DNA from 2 places in the Chromohalobacter sp. HP20-39 genome. Region 1 is predicted to be linked to the other one. Evidence: predicted binding sites of a transcription regulator. Region 1 holds the regulator's gene; the other holds the start of a gene.
The links. Region 1 encodes LexA, which represses DNA repair genes until DNA is damaged. Its sites were predicted from a motif close to TACTGTNTANNTANACAGTA; they were not measured.
Positions count from the first base shown of each region.

Region 1 (11,284 bases):
CAGGTCATCGGAAAACACCACGCCCTTGAACATCAATTCCTCGCGCAACATGCCGAGCCAGGAAGGGGAAAATCCCGCCGGCCGCGCATCGAAGGCGGTATAGACGACATGCGCCGGCATCACGGCATCCAGCTTGCCAGCCAGTGTCTTGAAGGGAATCAGATCGTGCTCGCGCAGCGCTGCCAACGAGCGCGTGTCTTCGGGCAAGGCATGATGCGAATCGAGATTGACGCCACCATGACCGGGAAAGTGCTTGCCCACGGCGATCATACCGGCCTCGTGCAGCCCGTCGATGAAGGCACCGCCAAGCGTCGCGACGATGTCGGGGTCAGCGGAAAAGCTGCGATCGCCGATCGCCGGTGAACGCTGGTCGTCGACATCGAGCACCGGGGCAAAGGTGATATCGAAGCCGCAGGCCGCCATCTCCATGCCTAATAGCCAACCGGCTTCATGGACCAAAGCTCGAACCGTCTCGGGCGTCTCGGTATACCCGGCGGCCAGTGTCGCCATGGACGGCAACCGCGTCACGCCGTCACGCAAACGCTGGACACGCCCGCCTTCCTGATCGATCGCCAACAACACATCAGGACGTACATCGCGAATCGCGCGGGTCAAGGCCCGAACTTGCTTGGCATCCTGCGTATTACGCTTGAACAGAATCACCCCGCCGACCTCGGGACGTGCCAGAAGCTGACGTTCGTCGTCGCTGAGTTGGGTACCTTCGATGTCCAGCATGACCGGGCCGAGAGGTTGGGTCATCGTCGCGCTCCTGGCAAATGGAGGAAGGATTCTAGGTGGTGAGCAGCACTACGTCGAGCGCAGCACTTTTGTAAACACCCTCTTCAGTCATGCAGCCAAACCGGGGTACCGGCCGGCGCGGCCTCGAAAACGGCCAGCAGCGCCTCATCGCGCAATCGTATGCAGCCATGCGAGGCGGGTGTCCCCATCGGCTGGTCGAATGGCGTGCCGTGCAAGTAGATATAGCGACGCTGGCTATCCACATCGCCCCCTCGATTGACCCCATGTTCCAGACCACACAACCACAAGATGCGCGTCAATATCCAATCCCGCGCGGGGTGGGCACGGGCCAGCTCAGGCGAAAACACCTCGCCGGTGGGGCGCCGCCCGCGAAAGACGCTACCGGCCGGCAACCCATTGCCGATGGCCGCGCGCACATAATGCCACCCCATAGGCGTCTGTCCGCTTCCTTCGTGCTGCCCGATACCATTCGCGCCCGAGGAAATGGCAAACGTTTCACGGCAGGTGTCACCCTCGCGGATCGTCAGCGCCTGTGCACCAAGATCGATTTCCAGCCACACGCCTCGTTCGGGGGGCAGATCGGCGAGCTTCGGCGTAGACATCATCCCGCCACCTTGAGGGCATCATCCGGCAATGGTGCCTGCATGCCGGCCACGACCACCGGGCGCAGACGCCGAATCAGATCGCGCACGCTGACATGCTCGTGATAATCCTTGTCGGCGATATCGCGCAAGGCATCGAGACCCGACAACGTGAAGATCACCGTCCCCAGCATGAAGTGTAACCGCCAGAAACGTTCCGCCTCGGGCAATTCCGGCGTGGCACGACGCACCAAGTCGCTGAAGCGCGAAAACACATTGCCATAGTGCTCCTGGATGTAACGGCGCAAGTGGCCCTGTGCCTGAGTATAAGCCAGCCCCAGCAAGCGCATGAACACCTTGAGGCTATTGCGCTCGGCAGGTACTTCCAACACGGTACGCGCCAGCGTCTCCAACAACACCTCGAGGGGAATGGGTTCGCCTCGGTAGTGCAGCTCAAGGTCGTCCAGCGCTTGGTGAAAGCGCTCGGAAAAGGGATCGAGATAGCGCGCGAAGACCGCTTGGATGAGCGCCTTCTTGGACCCGAAATGGTAATTGACCGCCGCCAGGTTGACCTTGGCCTTGCTGGTAATGGTACGCAGCGAGGTCTCGGCGAACCCCCGCTCGGCGAACAGAACCTCGGCGGTATCGAGAATGCGCGTCACTGTATCTGTTTGAGCCATGGGGGCGCCCCGCGTGGAATAAACGAATGTTTTAAACAATTCGATTCTAAGTCTTGGCGTCGATAACGACAAATCTCCACGTTTGAAACGCCATCCCACTGGGCGAATGACTACGCTAATGGTTGCACCGCGCCAAAGACTGGATACAATCACATACTGTATGCTTGAACACGTCAGCGCCTGCCGGAGGCCCCATGTCTCGCTCGTTAACTTCGCGTCAGCAACACGTCTTTGATTTTATCGTCAAGACCATGAATGAGCTTGGCTATCCACCGACGCGCGCCGAAATTGCCCGAGCCCTGGGCTTTCGTTCACCGAACGCCGCCGAGGAACATCTCCGAGCACTCGACCGCAAGGGGGTCATCCGCATGATCCCCGGCACCTCACGCGGCATCCGCCTCACCGCGGAAGACGACACCGCCTTGACCAACGGCGACGGCCTGCCGGTCGTCGGTGAGGTCGCTGCCGGTAGCCCGATCCTTGCCGCAGCGCACATCGACCGACACTGCCCTCTCGCGCCGGACTACTTCACACCCCGCGCCGATTATCTACTACGTGTTCGCGGGCTCTCGATGAAAAATGCCGGCATTCTCGATGGCGACCTGCTCGCCGTGCATCGCACTCAGCAGATCCGCGACGGCCAGATCGTCGTCGCCCGCCTGGAAGACGATGTCACCGTCAAGCGCTTCAAGCGTCAAGGTCACCATGTCTGGCTGCTCGCCGAAAACGAAGATTTTGCCCCCATCGAGGTCGACCTACGCCATCAGGATCTCGAGATCGAAGGCCTCGGCGTCGGCGTGATTCGTGGCGGTGGCGGTAACGGCCTGCACTGAGCCGGCAACCCCGCTTACCATGCGCAAGATCCTCCACGCCGATTGCGACTGCTTCTATGCCGCCGTGGAAATGCGCGACGATCCGGCGTTACGCGACGTGCCTCTGGCAATCGGCGGCAGCCCCGAGACGCGCGGCGTTGTCGCCACCTGCAATTATCCCGCGCGCACCTACGGCATCCATTCGGCGATGCCCATGGCGCGTGCCATGCGCCTGTGTCCGCACTTGACGCGACTTTCACCGGACTTCGACAAATACCGTGCCGTGTCGGCGCGCATCCAGGCACTGTTCCACGAGCTGACATCACTGGTGGAGCCCTTGTCCCTCGACGAGGCGTATCTGGATGTCAGCGAGGTCACATGCTTCCAGGGAAGCGCGACCTGGATGGCCAGATGGCTCAAGCAGGAAGCGCTGGCGCGGACGGGTATCGTCATCTCGGTGGGGGCGGCGCCCAGCAAGTTTCTCGCCAAGCTGGCCAGCGACTGGGATAAACCGGATGGACTCCGGGTGATCGCACCCGATGAAGTCGAATCCTTTCTCCTCGCCTTGCCCGTCAAGCGGCTGCACGGTGTTGGTCCGGCGACGGCGGCCAAGCTCGAGGCATTGGACATCGTCACCTGCCGCGACCTGCGCGAATGGTCGCTCGAGTCGCTGGTGGAACGCTTCGGAAAGTTCGGGCATCGACTGTTTGAACTGGCGCGTGGCATCGATGAGCGTCCGATACAGATCGAGCGTGAACGTAAGTCCGTGAGCGTGGAGACGACCTATCACCGCGACCTGCCCGACCTGGCCAGCTGCCATGACGCACTCGCGCCGCTCGTTGAGCGCTTGATGGCGCGTCTAACGCGGCACGGCACGCCGGCCATTCAAAAACTGTTCGTCAAGGTTCGCTTCGATGATTTCAGCAGCACGACCCTGGAGGCTGCGGGTCGCGAGGCGCTGGCAGTGCGCTTTCAGGCCTTACTCGACGGGGCGTGGGCCCGCGGCGAGCGCCCCGTGCGCCTGCTGGGGGTCGGCGTGCGACTGACCCCCGAGGCGCAGCGGCGGCAGTTGACACTCTTCGACTGATACCGCTCAAGCGAAGACGACCGTCTTGTTGCCATGGATCAGGACACGGTCCTGCAGATGCCAACGTAATCCCCGCGCCAGCACGGCCTTTTCGACGTCACGCCCCAGACGCACCAAGTCCTCGGCGGTATGGCAGTGCGTCACACGCTGGATGTCCTGCTCGATGATGGGTCCCGCGTCGAGTTCTTCGGTGACATAGTGGCACGTCGCCCCGATCAACTTGACGCCCCGCGCATAGGCCTGATGATAAGGCTTGGCGCCGGCGAACGAGGGCAGGAAGCTATGGTGGATATTGATGATACGCCCCGCGTATCGCTGGCACAGGTTGGGCGGCAGAATCTGCATGTAGCGCGCCAGCACTACCGTATCCGCCCGCGCCTCTTCGACCAGCGCCTCGACCTGGGCGAATGCCGCCGCCTTGTCGTCCGCAGCGACCGGCACATGATGAAACGGAATGCCATGCCATTCGACCAGCGCACGCAGCGCTTCATGATTGGAGATCACGCAGGGAATCTCGCAATCGAGCTCACCCGCGGTCCAGCGATATAGCAGATCGACCAGGCAATGCGACGCACGCGAGGCCATCAGGACGACACGCTTGGGCTTTGAGGTATCGCTCAGCGCCCAGTCCATCGAGAACTCACCGGCAATGGTGGAAAAATCGTCGCGCATCGCAGCGATACTCAGCGGCAACGACTCAGCCTTGATTTCGTAGCGCATGAAAAAGCGCCCGGTGGCCAAATCCGAATGCTGATTGGCCTCGGTGATCCAGCCGCCATGACCGGCGATGTAACTGGATACGCGAGAAACGATGCCCACACGATCGGGGCACGAGACGATAAGACGATACGAATGGGACATGCGCGCTACCATCAATCCTGAAATGAGGCGATGATCGGCGCTCTTTTGAAGGAGCCGCCTCTCACCAAAGGGCATCTATTGTAGCGAATTCGATCATGACAAGAAGCCTCGATTGTGGCCGCGCCGGGGCATCCCGTATAGTAATGGACATCTTCACGTTAAGGGATAACGATGTCCCAACCACGCATCCAGGTACGCGCCCGCCGCAAACCTCCCCTTCAGATACTGCCCCTTGGCGGCTGCGGTGAAATCGGCATGAACTTCACCCTTTACGGGCACCTTGATCACTGGATCGTGGTCGACTGCGGCATGATGATTCGCCAGGATCTACCGCAGGCGCCCTTGCAAGTCCCCAATGTCGACCTTTTGCCTGCTCAGGGTATCGTTCCTCAGGCGATCCTCGTCACGCACGGACATGAAGATCACATCGGCGCGATTGCCTGGCTATGGCCACGTTGGCAATGTCCCATCCATGCCACGCCACTGGCGGCCGGCTTGCTGCGCCTGCGCTTTGCCGAGCAGCAACTGCCCACCGATGCGATTCACGTCATCACGCCCGACGAGGCCATGCACAGCGGCCCTTTCGATGTACGCTTCTTGCCGCTACCGCACTCGATCCCCGAAAGCTGTGCCCTGCTATTGGCAACGCCCGATCACCGTATCTTGCATACCGGCGACTGGAAACTCGATCCCGAGCCCTTGATCGGTGATCCCGTATGCCCGCAGCGTTTCCAGGCACTGGCGCCTATCGATCTCATCGTCGGCGATTCCACCAATGCCTCTGTCCCCGGACACTCACGCAGCGAAGGCGACGTCGCGCGCGCGCTCGAGACAACGATCGGCGCTTGCCCCGGCCGTGTGATCGTCAGCTGCTTTGCCAGCAACCTGGCGCGCATCCTGGCACTGGGCCGTGCCGCCAAGGCATGTGGACGACGCGTCAGTCTCATGGGGCGTTCGATGGAGCGCATGGTGAATGTCGCTCGAGGGCTTGGCTATCTCGAGGACTTCCCCTCCCTGGTCCCCGTTCGCGATCTTGGCTATTTGCCGCCCGACGAGGTGCTGGTCATCGCCACCGGCAGCCAGGGAGAACCACGCTCCGCGCTGTCTCGCCTGGCCCAGGGGCAGCACCCCGGCTTCGAGCTCCAGCCCGGCGACAGCGTGATTTTCTCGGCCAAGGCAATCCCGGGTAACGAATTACTGATCGAGCGGTTACAGGCCGGACTCAAGCGCGCCCACGTCACCCTCTACGATGAACGCAATCATCCCGAGCTGCATGCCTCGGGGCATCCTGCCCAAGACGAATTGCAGCGTCTTTACGGCTGGCTTGCACCCAAGTATTTGCTGCCCGTGCACGGTGAATCCCAGCACCAACAGGCGCATCGTCTGCTGGCGGAATCGCTGGGTATCGAGGTGCCCTGGATCCCGCGCAACGGCGATATGCTGCGCTTCGATAACGACGGCTTCGCCTGCCTCGAGCGCCATTCCCTGGCGCCGCATATCGTTACCCAGAATCGTATCCACCCCCTGGAAGGGTTGCGCGCACCCACCATGTCGAGCATGCATCGCCGTAGCGGCATCTTGAGCCTGACGCTTCCGGTCATTCGCCGGACATCGGGATGGGCACGCGTGGGACGCTTATTGTGGGATACGAGTCATGACCTGGCGCTGGACGATACCGCCCTCGCCGATTGGCTCGACGATCAACTAGCCATTCATGAGGCGGACACCATCGCCACGTTACGCCAACAATTACACGCTCCCTTGATGCATTGGCTCGACGATCACCTTCGGCACCTTCCCGACGTCCACCTGCATATCATGGCTGCGGAAGAGACCTCGCCGATCGATTTCTGACCCGGTATGAAAAAACGGACCCTGAGGTCCGTTTTGATCGTTTACGCGTGTCGCTTACTGCTTGCGTTCCTTGTCTTTCTTCGGTGGACGGCCCCGACGCTTGCGTGGCTGTTCGGAGATCAGATCGTCCATGGAAAGACCAGCGTCGCTCATTGCCTCACGAATTTCCGCCAACTTCCGCTCTTTTGCAGCTTCTTCGGCTTGGCGCTTGTGATCTTCCTGCTGCTTCTGTTCGATCACTTCACCGATGACTTCTGACAGCTTATGGAGCTGTTCCATGCTGAGCTGTCGCGCGGCAGCGCGAGCTACGTTTTTATTTCGCGCGATGCGCTCCAAGGTATCAGTGGACATTCGCCTCCTCCATTTAAAATAACAGACCTGCAGCATAACGCCTTGGCGTTTCTGAAAAGTATATGACTCGAACTTGGTTTAGCAAGAAAATAATGTACTCAAGCCAAGTCGAAACCTCACGCCTTTATGGTTAGGAGATGCATCACGCTATCGCGAATGAAGCACACGCGCAAAACATTATCCGCCCGTCATATTCATAAAACGCACGATATCGACATCACCATCCGTGCGAAAATGGTGGCGCTCGGGTTTCAATGGCATGGCCTCGACGATGCGTTGCTTGAGGCGCTCCATATCACCGGGATAACGCCGCAGTACCTCGCGCAGATCGACCGAATGCTCATTGCCGAGACACAGTAACAAACGCCCTTCTACCGTGACCCTGACGCGGTTACAGGTATCGCAGAAATTATGGCTGTGCGGTGAAATGAAACCGATACGCGAATCACTATCCGGCATCCGGAAATAACGCGACGGCCCCAGGGTATTTTCGGTCGTCGGCAACAGCGCATAACGCGAGGCGATCGCCGCGTGGACATCATCGCTCGAATAAAAAGTTTCTTCTCGCGAATGATCGGATACGTCACCCAGCGGCATTTCCTCGATAAAGCTGATATCCACGCCTTCTCGACGCGCGAAGTCGACCAAATCGAGCACTTCATCGTCGTTACGCCCCTTGAGCACCACGGCATTGAGCTTGATACGCTCGAACCCGGCATCCCGCGCGGCACGAATACCGGCGATGACGTTCTCGAGATTGCCGGTGCGCGTCAAGCTGCGAAAGCGCTCGGGGTCGAGGGAATCAATGCTGATATTGAGACGCTGCATACCGCCTTCGCGCAATGCCTTGGCATGCTTGACCAACCCCGCGCCGTTGGTGGTCATGGCGAAGTCCTTGAGGCCCGGTAACGCGCCGACACGCGACACCAGATCGTCGATGCCACGCCGCACCAGCGGCTCACCGCCGGTCAAACGGATCTTTTCCACGCCCAGTTCGACGAACGCACGTGCTACCTGCTCGATTTCCTCAAGCGTCAATATCTGTGCGCGCGGCAGAAACGTCATGTCCTCGCTCATGCAGTAGACGCAGCGAAAGTCACAGCGATCCGTCACCGAGATACGCACATAGCGAATCCGGCGCTGAAAGTTGTCGATCAGCTCGGTCATGCTTCCTCCCAACGGGCCGCGTCCCGCGCGTCGCTGTCACGCGCCGAGACCCAATACGCCCCGCTTGCAGTGTGTTCTTTCTTCCAGAATGGCGCACGTGTCTTGAGATAGTCCATGAGAAAATCGCACGCATCGAATGCCGCACGGCGATGGGCACTCGCGACCATGACCAGGACGATAGGGTCGCTCGGCGACAAGCGACCGACACGATGCACGATGCGTATCCCATCGAGCGGCCAGCGCGTCGTCGCCTGCGCGGCAATGTCGTGCAGCGCGGCTTCGGTCATGCCGGGATAATGCTCCAGCGACAGGGCCTGCACGTCCGGGCGCTCATTGAAATCGCGCACCAGGCCGGTGAAGGTCACCACGGCGCCGATATCGTGACGTCCCGCCAGCAATTGGCGTTGCTCCTCGCCCACATCGAAGACCGGAGACTGCACACGCACATCAATCATGATCGCCTCCTCATCCACCGGTGACCGGCGGGAAAAACGCCACTTCATCCCCAACGGAGAGCGACGTGTCCTCATGTGCCATGGCATGGTTGACGGCACATAGAATGCGCGCAGTAGACAAGGCCGCGAAGCGGGGATCCTGTGCCTCGAGCGCGGCCTTGAGACTCGCGACATCAGGGCTTTTCAGCGATGCGACCGGCACTTTCACCTCTTCAATATCCAGTCGTTCGCGCAGTTCGGCGAGAAACTTGACGCGTATGGCGGCGCTATCGACGGACGGGGGTTCAGACGCGTCGCGCGTCGTGGATACGTCCTCGGTGGCGCGATGCCACTCACCGGACTTGCCGCCCGTCTTGTGCTCCAGGCGCACGCCTTCGATCATCATGCCTTTGTCGACCGCCTTGCACATATCGTAGAGCGTCAGGCACGCGACCGAGACCGCAGTCAGCGCCTCCATTTCCACCCCTGTACGTCCCGCCAGACGGCATCGGGACTCCACATGCACGCAGGAAGCCGCTTCATCGAGGCGAAAATCGACACTCACCTTGGACAGCAACAACGCATGACACAAGGGAATCAATTCATGCGTGCGCTTGGCGGCTTGAATGCCAGCGATGCGCGCCGTGGCCAGCACATCGCCTTTGGGCAAGCCGCCTTCGGCCAGCAATGCCAGTGTTTCCGGGCGCATGACGATGCGTCCGCTTGCCACGGCCTCGCGCTGCGTTTCGGCTTTGTCGCCGACATCCACCATGTGGGCTTCGCCACGCGCGTTAAGATGGGTCAAACTCATGTCAGGTCACCGAACGGTTGTATCGTCACCGGCGCACCCGCCTCGACGGCGGCACATCCGTCACCGATTTCGATAAGGCAATTGGCCGTCACCATCGAGCTGAGAATCCCCGACCCTTGACGGCCCGTGGTACGCACCCAAAGTTGGCCGGCCTCATCACTGGTATAGACGCCGCGATGATAATCGACACGTGCCTCGCGGCTTTTCAAGAGCTCGGCGGCCAACGCCGTGAAACGGGACGGTTGCCAGTCATGTTCACCCTGCATGCGCCGCAACATCGGCTGTACGAATTGCAGGAAGGTCACCATGACTGCCACGGGATTGCCGGGCAGTCCGAAGAAAGGCACCGTCACGCCCCCCGTTTGATGGATACGACCGAACGCCAAGGGTCTGCCCGGACGCATGGCGATCCGCCATAACCCCAGCTCGCCGATGGCCGTAAGCGCGGGCTTGACCCAGTCAGCCTGGCCGACCGAGACGCCCCCGCTGGTCACTACCATATCCGCCTCACGGGCCGCCGCCGCAAGGGAAGCACGCATGCTGTCGAGATCGTCCTGCAGAATGCCAAGGTCGATGACCTCGCAGCCCAAGCAGCTCAGCAGGCCCTGCAACGAAAAACGATTGGTATCGTAGATGCCAGCGGGCGGCAGCGATTCGCCTGGTGCCGTGACTTCATCACCAGTGGAAAACACGGCCACGCGTAACAGGCGAAACACCTCGACCTCCGCGTACCCCAGCGAGGCCAGCAACCCCAGGTGCTGCGGCCGCAAGCGTGTCCCTGCACCCAACGCACGCTGACCGCGCGCGATATCTTCGCCGGCCTGACGCACGTTCTGCCCACGCCGCACCCGCTCGGGTCGTTCGACACGCACGCGACCGGGAGTTCCCACATCAGCGAGCTGTTCGCTCATGACGACGGTATCCGCACCGGCCGGCAGTGGCGCGCCGGTAGTGATCCTCACGGCCTCGCCTGGCGCCAGCGATGTCGCCAACCGCGCACCCGCCAGGACATCACCGACCACGTCCACGAGCATATCGCCTGCCGGTGCATCGTCGGGCCATGCCAGCGCGATACCGTCCATGGCGGCATTGGTGTTCTGCGGCACGTCGATCGGCGACACAGCATCCACCGCCAATATCCGCCCCCCGGCCGCCGCCAGACTGACCCGATGCGTGGCGACCGATGGCGGCGTCATCGCCGCCAGGGCCTCGAGCGTCTCGTCAACGCTGAGCATGCGCTCGCCCAATTCAAAACATGATAACGTCATGACGTCTCCCGGGGACCACGGCGCAGCTCGGGCCAGCGCTGCGGCCAGGCCAGCAGCCAGTCAATCAAGGCGTCATGATCGTCCATCGACAAGCGCTCGACACCGTCCGGCAGCGCGATATTATCGGGAGTCGCCACTGCCCGCACCCAGGGGTCATCGGCCGCCATCAGCGGCTTTTCCAAGGCCTGGCGATGCAGCTCCAGCTTGGGCAGGGGCCAGGCCTTGAAGCCTTCGACCAGAATCAAATCCGGCGCCAAGGGCAGGACATGGGGAATCAGCGACGCGAGATCGGCTTCCTCGCGTTCGGGCGTTTCCATCATCAAGGCAAAACGCTTGCCCGAGGCCACCAGCATCGGCGTCGCGCCAGCTTGACGCAGACGGTAGCTATCCTTGCCGGGGCGGTCGATATCGAAGGCGTGATGGGCATGCTTGATCACGGCCACTTGCATGTCCGCATCGGCTAGCCTGGGCAAAAGTGCCTCGAGCAGCGTCGTCTTGCCGGTCCCGCTCCAGGCGGCGATACCCAGCAGTGGCGTGTCTAGCGCGTCAAGCGATAGCGTCATCGCGTTTCATCGTCCTCATGCCAAATCATCGAGGGGGAACCATCAATGGGTAACGC
Region 1 is NZ_JAWHTP010000003.1:362,292-373,575, reverse strand. Features, by position in the region: gene nagZ (beta-N-acetylhexosaminidase) at 1-759, opposite strand, end outside; gene RVY79_RS08405 (L,D-transpeptidase) at 843-1,361, opposite strand; gene RVY79_RS08400 (TetR/AcrR family transcriptional regulator) at 1,361-2,020, opposite strand; gene lexA (transcriptional repressor LexA) at 2,215-2,853, shown strand; gene dinB (DNA polymerase IV) at 2,873-3,919, shown strand; gene purU (formyltetrahydrofolate deformylase) at 3,926-4,780, opposite strand; gene RVY79_RS08380 (ribonuclease J) at 4,952-6,634, shown strand; gene RVY79_RS08375 (hypothetical protein) at 6,689-6,985, opposite strand; gene moaA (GTP 3',8-cyclase MoaA) at 7,163-8,152, opposite strand; gene moaE (molybdopterin synthase catalytic subunit MoaE) at 8,149-8,607, opposite strand; gene moaC (cyclic pyranopterin monophosphate synthase MoaC) at 8,618-9,397, opposite strand; gene glp (gephyrin-like molybdotransferase Glp) at 9,394-10,665, opposite strand; gene mobB (molybdopterin-guanine dinucleotide biosynthesis protein B) at 10,662-11,228, opposite strand.

Region 2 (11,284 bases), on a different contig from region 1:
GCTCGATGTCGGCCAGCTTGTCGTTCTGGAAGGTCAGCGTGACGCGCTTTTGTTCGACATCGTCATAGGCTTCATCGAGGTAGAAGACGTAGTCCCAACGGTCTTCGTTGAACGGTCCTTTGAGTAGGGGGCTGCCCATGACATAGCGAACCTGCTCCTTGGTCATGCCGGTCTCGAGTTGCGAGACCATATCTTGGGTGATGAGGTTGCCCTGGGCCAGGTCGCGTTTGTAAACGCCGACATAGCTGCAGCCGCTGACGAGCGCCAGGGCGACGGAAAAGGTGACTGTTTTAATCAAGTTTTGCATTTGCGCCTATCATTCACTATCGTTGCCTGGATTGATCATACCTGACCTACCACGATACTGCGAAGAGCAACCGCAACCATGGCCGATCAGAACCATGAACTGCGCAAGGCGGGGCTAAAAGTCACCTTGCCGCGCGTCAAGATCCTGCAAATTCTCGAAAGCACGCAGGACCAACACCATCTGAGCGCCGAAGATGTCTACAAGGCTTTGCTCGACGCAGGTGATGATGTCGGTCTAGCAACCGTATATCGTGTCTTGACCCAGTTCGAGACCGCGGGGCTGGTCATTCGTCACAATTTCGATGGCGGACACGCCGTGTTCGAATTGTCGCAGGAAGAACACCACGATCATATGGTGTGCCTGGAAAGCGGCGAGATCATTGAATTCTTCGACGACACCATTGAGCGGCGTCAACGTGAGATCGCCGAGGAGCACGGCTTCGAGCTCGTCGATCATGCTCTGGTACTCTACGTGCGTCCTAAGGGATCCAGCGTGACGCGTCAAGAAGGCTCAGGGCCCGGCAAGAAGTAGCCTGAGCAGCTAGCGTGCACCGATGACGAAACCGGCCTTCATGCCGGTTTCGTCGTTTCGTACCCCTCGTCGTCGAGGACGGCTATGGAGCTGGAGCCAGGTGAGCTCAATGCTGGGCGTGCTGGCTGGCGTCGAGCATTTCACGAGCATGCGCCAGGGTGCGGTCGGAGAGCTTGACGCCGCCGAGCATGCGGGCCAGTTCGCGCACGCGTCCGGCATCGTCGAGCAGCGCCATATGCGTGAGCGTCGTGTCGTGTTCGGCATGCTTTTCGATATGTAGATGATGATGTGCCTGGGCCGCGACTTGCGGCAGATGCGTCACGGTCAAGATCTGTCCTTGGGCGCCGAGGCGTCGCAGTAGCTGGCCGACGATTTCCGCGATGGCGCCGGACACACCGACATCGACTTCATCGAAGACCATGCTGGGGGCGCTGCTGTGCTGTGCGGCGACGACCTGGATCGCCAGACTGATGCGCGATAGCTCGCCGCCCGAGGCAACCTTGCTCAGCGGGCGTGACGGCTGGCCGGGGTTGGCGCTGATCATGAAGCGTATCTGGTCGAGCCCTTCGGCCTGGGGTGTCTCACGCGGTGAAATGGCAACCTCGAAGGTCGCCTTGCCCAACCCCAGGAAGGCGAGTTGTGCCTGTACGGCCTCGCCGAAGTCGCGTGCCGCTTCGAGGCGCGCCTCGCCGACCGCCTTCGCTTGCTGTCGATAGGCGTCGCGGGCCTGTTCCACTTCCTCGGCGAGCGCCTCCAGGTCATGCTCGCCGCCTTCTAGGCTGGCCAGTTCGTCGCTCAAACGTTGATGCAGGTCGCGCAGCTCCTCGGGCATGACATGATGCTTACGCGCGATGCGATGCACTTCGCCGAGGCGGGTCTCGACCTCCGCCAGGCGCTGCGGGTCAAGCTCGGTGGTGTCTACGAAGCGGTGCAGCTCGCGCGCCGCCTCCTCAATCTGGATTTGCGCCTCGCCCAGCATGGAAAGCGCGTCTTCCAGTTGGCGTCGGGTCTGCTCGGGTGCATTCCCCAGGCGTGTGGTGGCGTGGTGCAGCAACGAGCGCGCGCCGTGCTCGTCCTGATCGCAACAGTCGGCAGCGAATTGAGCGTCACCCAAGACTTCCTCGAGGTTGGCCAGTTGGGTCTGCTCGTCCTCCAGCGTGTCCAGTTCCCCCTCGGCGAGCGCCAGTTGATCCAGTTCCTCGACCTGATAACGCAGCAGCTGACGCCGTGCCTGGACTTCATCGCCGCTTTCTTGCAGATCGCGTAGTCGCCGTCGACGTGCGCGCCAGTGATGAAACTGTTCGCCGAGGGTTTTCACGGCGTCGGTCTGGCCGGCATAGGTGTCGAGCAGGCGCAGATGAGTTTCTTCGCGCAAGAGCGCTTGATGGGCGTGTTGGCTGTGGACCTCGATGAGGTGCTCACCCAGTGCTCTCAGATCGCTCACCGTGACCGGTTGGCCGTTGATCCAGGCCTTGGAGCGCCCCGAGGCGGTGACGACACGCCGTAGCAAGCATTCGTCTTGTGGTAGTTCGCGCTCGGCGAGCCAGGCGCGAGCGTCGGCGAGTCGGGTGATATCGAAGCGCGCACTGATGTCCGCGCGTTCGCAGCCATGGCGCACGCTGCCCACGTCGGCGCGCTCTCCCAGGCATAGCCCCAGGGCGCCGAGCATGATCGATTTGCCGGCGCCGGTCTCGCCGGTGATGGCTGTCATACCGTCGTGCAGGTCCAGATCGAGGCGCTCGACGATGGCGTAGTCGCGAATGGCAAGCTGTATCAGCATGAAAACCTCCGGGCGTCGGAAACGAAGCCGATCTCTGTGTGTTTATACAGTAGTTGGGTGGGGGCTTCAATTGCCAGTCAGTGCAGTCGATATGGATGGCTTGAGATCGTTCATCGCATCCCCATATAGGAGGCAATCGCTTATTAGATGCGGCTTCGGGCCGCGCCAGCTGTCAGGAGAAACTCATGGCCAAAGACCCGCAGACCCCAACCGAGGAAGAGCTGGCTCGCGCCGAGCGCGATGCCGAACCCCAGCCGGACGACACCATCGGAGACGATGCTGAACTCGAAGGCGTCGTCGAGGATGTCGAAGCCAGCGAGGCCGATGCCGAAGCGCTCGAAAACCCGGAAGCCGACGCGCTGGCTGTGCGTGTCGAAGAACTGGAGCAAGCCTTGACGGAGTCCAAGGATCAGGCAGTGCGTGCCGCCGCCGAGGCGCAGAACGTGCGTCGCCGCGCTGAGCAAGATGTCGAAAAGGCACGCAAGTTCGCCTTGGAAAAGTTTGTCAATGAGTTGCTGCCGGTCGTCGACAGCCTGGAAAAGGCGCTGGAGTCGATGCAGGAAGGCGCCAGCGAGGTGCATCGTGAGGGGGTCGCAATGACCCTGAAGTTGCAGCTCGACGTGCTCAACAAGTTTGGCGTGGAGGCAGTTGACCCGCAAGGCGAACCGTTCGACCCGCAAGTGCATGAAGCCATGACCATGGTGCCCAATCCCGAAGTTGAGCCCAACACCGTTATCGAGGTCATGCAGAAGGGCTATCTACTGAATGGACGTCTGGTACGTCCGGCGATGGTGGTCGTCAGCCAAGCCACCAATTGATGTGGCAGGGGAGTGATGTGACGCCGAAGCCCTTGAAAGGCGTGTCCCCACCCCCCAAATAGACGAACAACGAGGCGGCGATGCCGCCGACGAAGACGAAACAGTCAAGCAACGATTTGAGGTATTCCAATGGGACGCATCATCGGTATTGATTTGGGGACCACCAACTCCTGTGTTGCCATCTTGGACGGCGGCGACGCGAAGGTGATCGAAAACGCGGAAGGTACACGCACCACGCCTTCCATCATCGCCTACACTGACGATGGTGAGACGCTGGTCGGCCAGGCCGCCAAGCGCCAGGCCGTGACTAATCCCAGCAACACGCTGTATGCGATCAAGCGTCTGATCGGCCGCAAGTTCAAGGACGACGTCGTCCAGAAAGACATCAAGATGGTGCCTTATACCATCACCGAGGCCGACAATGGCGATGCCTGGGTTGAGGTCAAGGGCAACAAGCTGGCCCCACCGCAGGTCAGTGCGGAAGTGCTGAAGAAGATGAAGAAGACCGCCGAGGACTATCTCGGTGAAGAAGTCACCGAAGCGGTGATTACCGTGCCGGCGTACTTCAACGACAGCCAGCGCCAGGCCACCAAGGATGCCGGTCGCATCGCTGGTCTCGAAGTCAAGCGCATCATCAACGAGCCGACGGCGGCGGCGCTGGCCTATGGCATGGACAAGGCGCGTGGCGACAAGACCATCGCCGTCTATGACCTGGGCGGCGGTACCTTCGATATCTCCATCATCGAAGTAGCCGATGTCGATGGCGAGACTCAGTTCGAAGTGCTGGCCACCAACGGTGACACCTTCCTGGGCGGCGAAGACTTCGACCTCAAGCTGATCGACTACCTCGTGCAGCAGTTCAAGAGCGATTCCGGTATTGACCTGTCCGGCGATAGCCTTGCCATGCAGCGTCTCAAGGAAGCCGCCGAGAAAGCCAAGATCGAACTGTCTGCGGCTCAGCAGACCGAAGTCAATCTGCCGTACATCACGGCCGATAACACCGGGCCCAAGCACCTTAACGTCAAGATCACCCGGGCCAAACTCGAGTCGCTGGTCGAAGATCTGGTCAAGCAATCGCTGGGGCCGTGCAAGACCGCGCTGAGTGATGCCGGCCTGTCCGCTTCCGAGATCGACGATGTGATCTTGGTCGGCGGCCAGACACGCATGCCGCTGGTGCAATCCAAGGTGGCCGACTTCTTCGGCAAGGATGCCCGCAAGGACGTCAACCCGGACGAAGCCGTGGCCGTGGGCGCGGCGATTCAAGGCGGCGTGCTGGGTGGCGACGTCAAGGACGTGCTGTTGCTCGACGTCACGCCGCTGACCCTGGGTATCGAAACCCTGGGGGGTGTGATGACGCCGTTGATCGAGAAAAACACCACCATCCCGACGAAGAAGACCCAGACCTTCTCGACTGCGGATGACAATCAGACGGCCGTGACCATCCACGTGCTGCAAGGTGAGCGCAAGCAGTCGGGCGGCAACAAGTCGCTGGGCCGTTTCGACCTGGCCGACATTCCGCCGGCGCCGCGTGGCGTGCCGCAGATCGAAGTGGCATTCGATCTGGACGCCAACGGCATCCTCAACGTCTCTGCCAAGGACAAGGCTACTGGCAAGGAACAGTCCATCGTCATCAAGGCTTCCGGCGGTCTCTCCGACGAAGAGATCGATCAGATGGTCAAGGATGCCGAGGCTCACGAGGCCGAGGACAAGAAATTCGAGGAACTGGTGCAGTTGCGTAACCAAGCCGATGGCATGGTCCACGCCGCGCGCAAGACCCTCGAAGAGGCCGGCGACAAGGTCGAGGCCAGCGAGAAAGAGCAAATCGAGACCGCGATCAGCGAGCTCGAGGAAGCCACCAAGGGCGACGACCAGGAGCATATCCAGGCCAAGCTCGACGCGCTGACTGAAGCCTCCGGCAACCTTGCACAGAAGATGTACGCCGAACAGGGCGACGCAAGCGCCGAGGGTGGCGAGCAGCAAGCCGACGATGGCGCCCAGAAGAAAGAAGACGATGTGGTTGACGCCGAGTACGAGGAAGTCAACGACGACCAGAAAAAGCAGTAACCACGACGTCTGATGCTCGCATGACGGCAGCGCGGGGGATGTTCTCCCGCGTTGCTGTTTGCGCAGCGCCGACACGGAGGCGGACCATCCATGTCCAAGCGTGATTATTACGAAATATTGGGCATCGAACGGGGAGCCGATCAGAAAGAGATCAAGAAGGCTTACCGTCGACTCGCCCAGAAGTACCATCCGGATCGCAATCCGGATGATGACACTTCGGCGGAGAAGTTCCGAGAAGTGTCCGAAGCTTATGAAGTGCTCGCCGATGAAGAAAAACGCAGTGCCTATGACCAGTTCGGCCATGCCGGCGTCGACGGCCAGGGTGGCGGCGGCTTCGGTGGCGGTGGCGCCGGTGCAGGCGGTTTCAGCGATATCTTCGGCGATGTGTTCGGCGATATCTTCGGGGGCGGCGGGCGCCGCAATCCCAACGCACCGCAACGTGGCGCCGACCTGCGCTACAACCTCGAGATCGATCTCGAGGACGCCGTTGCCGGTACCACGGTCGATATTCGTGTGCCGCGCCATATCGCGTGTGAGCATTGCGATGGCGATGGTGCCGAGCCGGGCTCCAGCAAGGAGACCTGCCCGACCTGCCACGGTCAGGGCCAGGTGCGCATGCAGCAAGGCTTCTTCGCCGTGCAGCAGACCTGCCCGACCTGTCATGGCGCCGGTCAGAGCATCAAGGTGCCGTGCCGCAAGTGTCATGGTGAAGGGCGCGTCCGCGAAACGCGGACCTTGTCGGTGAAGATCCCCGCCGGGGTCGATACCGGCGACCGGATTCGTCTCAACAACGAAGGTGAATCGGGGCTCAATGGCGGGCCGCCGGGGGATCTTTACGTGCAGGCGGCGATCAAGCCGCACCCGATCTTCGAGCGTGACGGTCGCCACCTGCAGTGTGATGTCCCGATCAACTTCATTGATGCGACGCTGGGCGGTGAGCTGGAAGTACCGACCCTGGACGGCCGGGTCAAGTTGAAGATTCCACCGGAGACGCAGACCGGCAAGATGTTCCGGCTCAAGGGCAAGGGCGTCAAACCGGTGCGCGGCGGTCCACCGGGCGACCTGTTGTGCAAGGTCGTGGTAGAAACGCCAGTCAACCTGGGCGAGGAACAGAAGGACCTGCTGCGTCGCTTCCAGGAAAGCCTGGATGGCAGTAACAGCCATCACTCGCCGAAGAAGTCGAGCTTCTTCGACGGCGTGAAGAAGTTCTTCGAGGACATGAAGCCATAAGTCGGCTTTCTGGCCCGAACGACCAAGGCCCCGCACTCCGTGAGGAGGCGGGGCCTTTTCGTGTCCGTCGCTAGCTCAGCAGGCGCTTCATGCGCCATTTGAAGATGGGAATCATTCCCGGTTATCGTGTATCATATTGCTTCGCTCACCGGTGAGCTGCCTGGCTACGGCACGACGAGGGGTGCCCTTCCTACTTGAATAGAACGACAAGGACACTCATGGACGATGTCGCGGATCGGCCCCTGGCCGGTATTCTGCTCAGGCTGGTCTCGGGCATTCTCTTCGCCGGGATGATGGTGTGCGTCAAGGCGGTGAGCACCGAGGTGCCATTGGGTCAGACGGTCTTCTTTCGCTCACTGTTCGCGCTGTTGCCGATCGTGGCCTTCATGGCCTGGCGCCGGCAGTTCCCCGCGGCCTTGGCCACGCGGCGTCCGCTTGGGCATCTGTTGCGCTCGGGATTGGGGGCGGCGGCGATGTTTGCCGCCTTCGCGGCGGTGGCTCGTCTGCCGGTGGCCGAGGCGACGCTGCTGGCGCAGTTGTCGCCGGTGGCGATGGCGGTGGGCGGAGTGATGCTGCTCGGTGAGCGTTTTTCGCTGCATCGGGCGGTGGCCCTGGCGCTGGTGCTCAGCGGCGTAGCGGTGCTGGTGGTGCCCGATCTTCAGGGGCATCAGAGTGGTGGGCGTGTCCTCGGGTATGCGCTGGGCATCCTGGCGGCCTTGCTGACAGCGGGGGCGTTAATGACCGTGCGGCGTATTTCACGCACCGAGACGCCGGCCTCTATCGCCTTCTACTTCGTGATGGTCACGACCCTGGCGGGCCTTGCGACGCTGCCGATGGGATGGGTGGTCGTGTCGGGGGAGACGCTCGGCTTGCTGGTGCTGTCCGGGCTGTTCGGCGGCGCGGCGCATATCTGCATGACCTTGGCGCTACGCTATGCTGAGGTCTCGCGTCTGGCGCCATTCGAATATGTGGCCCTGATCTGGCCAGTGCTGGCGGATCTGTGGATCTTCGGGCTGCCGCTCACCAGTAGCTTCCTGCTGGCCCTGCCGCTGGTGTTAGGCGGCGCTGCCCTTGCGGGATTCGAGGGGCGGTTTAAACGGCTGCTTCGACGATGAGTTGAGGGCGTCCCTGAGAGCACGGCTCGATGCGGGCTTCGACTTGGAAAATGCGCCGCAGCAGCTTTGGCGTGACCACCTCGTTGGTGGCGCCGCAGGCCACCAGTTGGCCGTTCTCGAGCACTATTGCCTGGTCGGTAAAGCGCAGCGCATGGCCTATGTCATGCAGCGAGGCGATGATCAGCATCTCCCGCTCGCGGGCCAGTCGTCGCAAAATATCCAGCAGGTTGATCTGGCGGTGCAGGTCCAGCGCCGACGTGGGTTCATCCAGGAGCAGGATCTCGGGGGCCTGAACCAGCGCCTGGGCCGCGCTCACCAACTGGCGCTGCCCGCCACTGAGGTCACTGATATCACGCTCGCCAAGTGTCGCGATGCCCAGGTCTTCCAGGGAACGGTCGACCTCATGCAGGTCGTCGGGTTGAACCTTCAGGCTGCGACCCTGCATGCGCGCCAAGAGCACCGATTCGTAGACCGTCAGTACAGCAGTGGACCCGGTTTCCTGAGGCATGTAGGCCACCGGACGCTCGCTGGTGGTGCCCTCGATACGGACTTCGCCACTGCCCTTGAGCAGCCCGAGGATGCGCCGGAAGAGGGTCGACTTGCCGGCCGCATTGGGGCCGAGCAGGGACACGATCTGTCCGCCGGCGAAGGTCGGCGTGGTGATCTCTGAGAGGATCTGGCGCCGGCCATAGTGGGCCGACAGGCAATCTAGCGTAAGCGTTACCATGAAGCCTTCTTGTGGTTGAGCACGAGGAACAGGAAGAATGGAATGCCCACCAGTGAGGTGATGATGCCAATGGGGATGATAGTGCCGGGCAGGATGATCTTCGATAGCACTGAACCCACGGAGAGGATCAGGGCGCCGCAGAGCGCCGAGCCAGGCAAGAAGAAACGCTGATCTTCCCCTAGTAGTAGGCGGGCGATATGCGGCCCGACCAGGCCGATGAAGCCGATGGTGCCGACGAAGGCTACCGAGATGGCGGCCAGCAGCGAGACCAGCACCAGTACTTCCAGGCGCAGTGCGCGGGGATTGACGCCCAGGCTCTCGGCCTTGGCGTCGCCCAGGCGCATGGCGGTCAGCGCCCAGCCACGGCGCGCCAGCAGGGGCAGGATAATGGCCAGTACACCGGCGGCAATCCACAGCTTGGGCCAGGTGGCCTTGGTCAGGCTGCCCATGGTCCAGAACACCACTGCCGATACCGCCTGCTGGCTGGCGAAGAACTGAATCAGGGCCATCAGCGAGTTGAAGATGAACACCATGGCGATGCCTAGCAGCACGATGGTCTCGACGGTCACCCCGCGGCGCATGCTCAACAGGTGAATGGCGCCGGCGGTCAGCATGGCCATGACGAAGGCATTGATCGGGATGATGTAGTCGACCGCCGCGGGCACCAGCGACACGCCGAAGGCCAGCGCCAGGGCGGCACCGAAGCTGGCGCCGGCCGAGATGCCCAGCGTGAAGGGGCTGGCCAGCGGGTTGCTGAGGATGGTCTGCATCTGGGCGCCGGCGATCGACAGACTGGCGCCCACCACCAGCGCCATCAGCGCCACCGGCATGCGAATTTCCCAGAGGATGACCCTGACCGGCTGGCTGACGGCATCGGGCGTGAAGATGGCGGCGACCACTTGTGACAGTCCGAAGCGTGCGGGACCGAGCGCCAGATCGACGCACAGGCTCAGGCACAGTGCCAGCGTCAGGGCGGCTAGGATCAACTGACGCTTGATCACCAGGCCACGGTAGAATGCGCCCTCTCGTGGCGCGTTGGTGCTGGCGGCCGTATCACTGCTCATTCAGGGAGACCCAATATCCGGGTTGGTAGTCGACCGGCAGGAAGCGTTGGTGCAATGTCTTCAGCGTCGCTTCGGGGTCCAGGTCGTGGAATAGTTCCGGGTGGAACCATTTGGCCAACCGTTGCACGGCGACGAAGTAGTAAGGGCTGTTGTAGAACTGATGCCAGATGGCGTGGAAATTGTCTTTTCCCACGGCCGTGATGCCGGTCATGGCGGTGCGCTGGGTCAGCGCCTGGAGCTTGGCCCGGGCCGCGTCCATGTCGGCGCCCGGGCCCACGCCGACCCAGTCGCCGCCGGGTACATAGGCGTCCCAGTTGCCGCCGGTGACGACCACGTGGTCGGGGTTGGCGGCGATGATCTGCTCTGGGTTCAGGGTGCCGAAGGTGTTGGGGATGATATCGGCCGCGATGTTGGTGCCGCCCGCGATCTCGACATACTCGCCGAAGTTGCCCGGCCCGAAGCTCATGCAGCAGTCTTCGGAATAGCCCCCCGCGCGATCGATGAAGACCTTGGGGCGCTCGGGATCGGCGGCGGCGATCGTTTCGGTAACCCGGGCCATCTGCGCCTGGGAAAAGTCGATGAAGGCCTGGGCCCGGTCTTCCTCGCCCAGCAGACGGCCCATCAGGCGCATCGAGGGAATGGTGTGTTCGAGTGGCTTTTCACGGAAGTCCACGTAGACGATCGGAATACCGAGTTTGGCGAGCTTGTCGTCATAGGCCGCATCCTCGGTGGCCGCCTTGGCTTCGAGGTTCATCAGTACCACGTCCGGCTGGAGCGCAGCGGCCTGCTCGACATCGAAGGTGCCGTCCTTGAAGCCGCCGAAGGTCGGGATATCGGTCATCTCGGGGAACTTGGCGGCGTAGGCAGCGTAATTGTCCGGGTCGGCCTGGGAGAAGTCCTTGCGCCAGCCCACCACGTGCTCGAACGGGTCCGCCGGCTGGAGTGCCGCCAGCAGGTAGATCTGGCGTCCCTCGCCGAGGATCACGCGCTCCACGGGGGCATCGACGGTGACCTCGCGGCCGGCGACGTCGGTGACGGTGATCTCCTCTGCCAGAGTGGCCGCGGAGACAAGGGTCAGGGCTGCGCCGGCAGCGGCTTTCAGTAGTGGGATGTGCATGGGTAGTGTCGGCTGGATGATGTTGTCGAGATACGGCGCAAGGCGCTAATTCGTATCGCTATTTTTTGCGACTAATTGTCGTCTGCATTTAGCGGCTAGTATGCCTGCATCTCCGGGGCTCGTCGAGCCATGCGGAACGAAGCGTTCCGCCTTGTGCTCGCTCTTCTGGAGGCTCCGAGTCCAGTGTTGACGAACAATGCGTTGCCGGAGAGACGCGGGGGCGCATGCCATAATAAGCGGGTTGTTAGAATGCTAAACGATTGTGGAGGTACTATGTCCGAGTCCCAAGCCGTCGTCTTGACGACATCCGGTTCGCGTTACATCAACCGCCTGTGCAAGCACTGGCAGCACAAGCTGAACGTTTCCCACGATGAGCATCAAGGGCGCGTCACGTTCGACGGCGGGGTATGCCACATGCGCGCCGAGGTGGATGCCTTGCATCTGCAGTTGACGGCCGAAGATGAGGCGACCCGCGAGCGCCTCGAAGAGGTCGTGGCGCTGCATCTCGAGCGGATGGCCAGCCGTGAGTCG
Region 2 is NZ_JAWHTP010000002.1:567,377-578,660, forward strand. Features, by position in the region: gene RVY79_RS06185 (outer membrane protein assembly factor BamE) at 1-307, opposite strand, end outside; gene fur (ferric iron uptake transcriptional regulator) at 386-838, shown strand; gene recN (DNA repair protein RecN) at 945-2,618, opposite strand; gene grpE (nucleotide exchange factor GrpE) at 2,804-3,436, shown strand; gene dnaK (molecular chaperone DnaK) at 3,566-5,500, shown strand; gene dnaJ (molecular chaperone DnaJ) at 5,591-6,730, shown strand; gene RVY79_RS06215 (DMT family transporter) at 6,949-7,845, shown strand; gene RVY79_RS06220 (ABC transporter ATP-binding protein) at 7,823-8,572, opposite strand; gene RVY79_RS06225 (iron ABC transporter permease) at 8,566-9,636, opposite strand; gene RVY79_RS06230 (ABC transporter substrate-binding protein) at 9,626-10,753, opposite strand; gene RVY79_RS06235 (DUF2218 domain-containing protein) at 11,027-11,284, shown strand, end outside.
Region 2: recN (DNA repair protein RecN) is a predicted target of LexA. The motif match lies at 2,651-2,670, and genes of this name have one in related genera.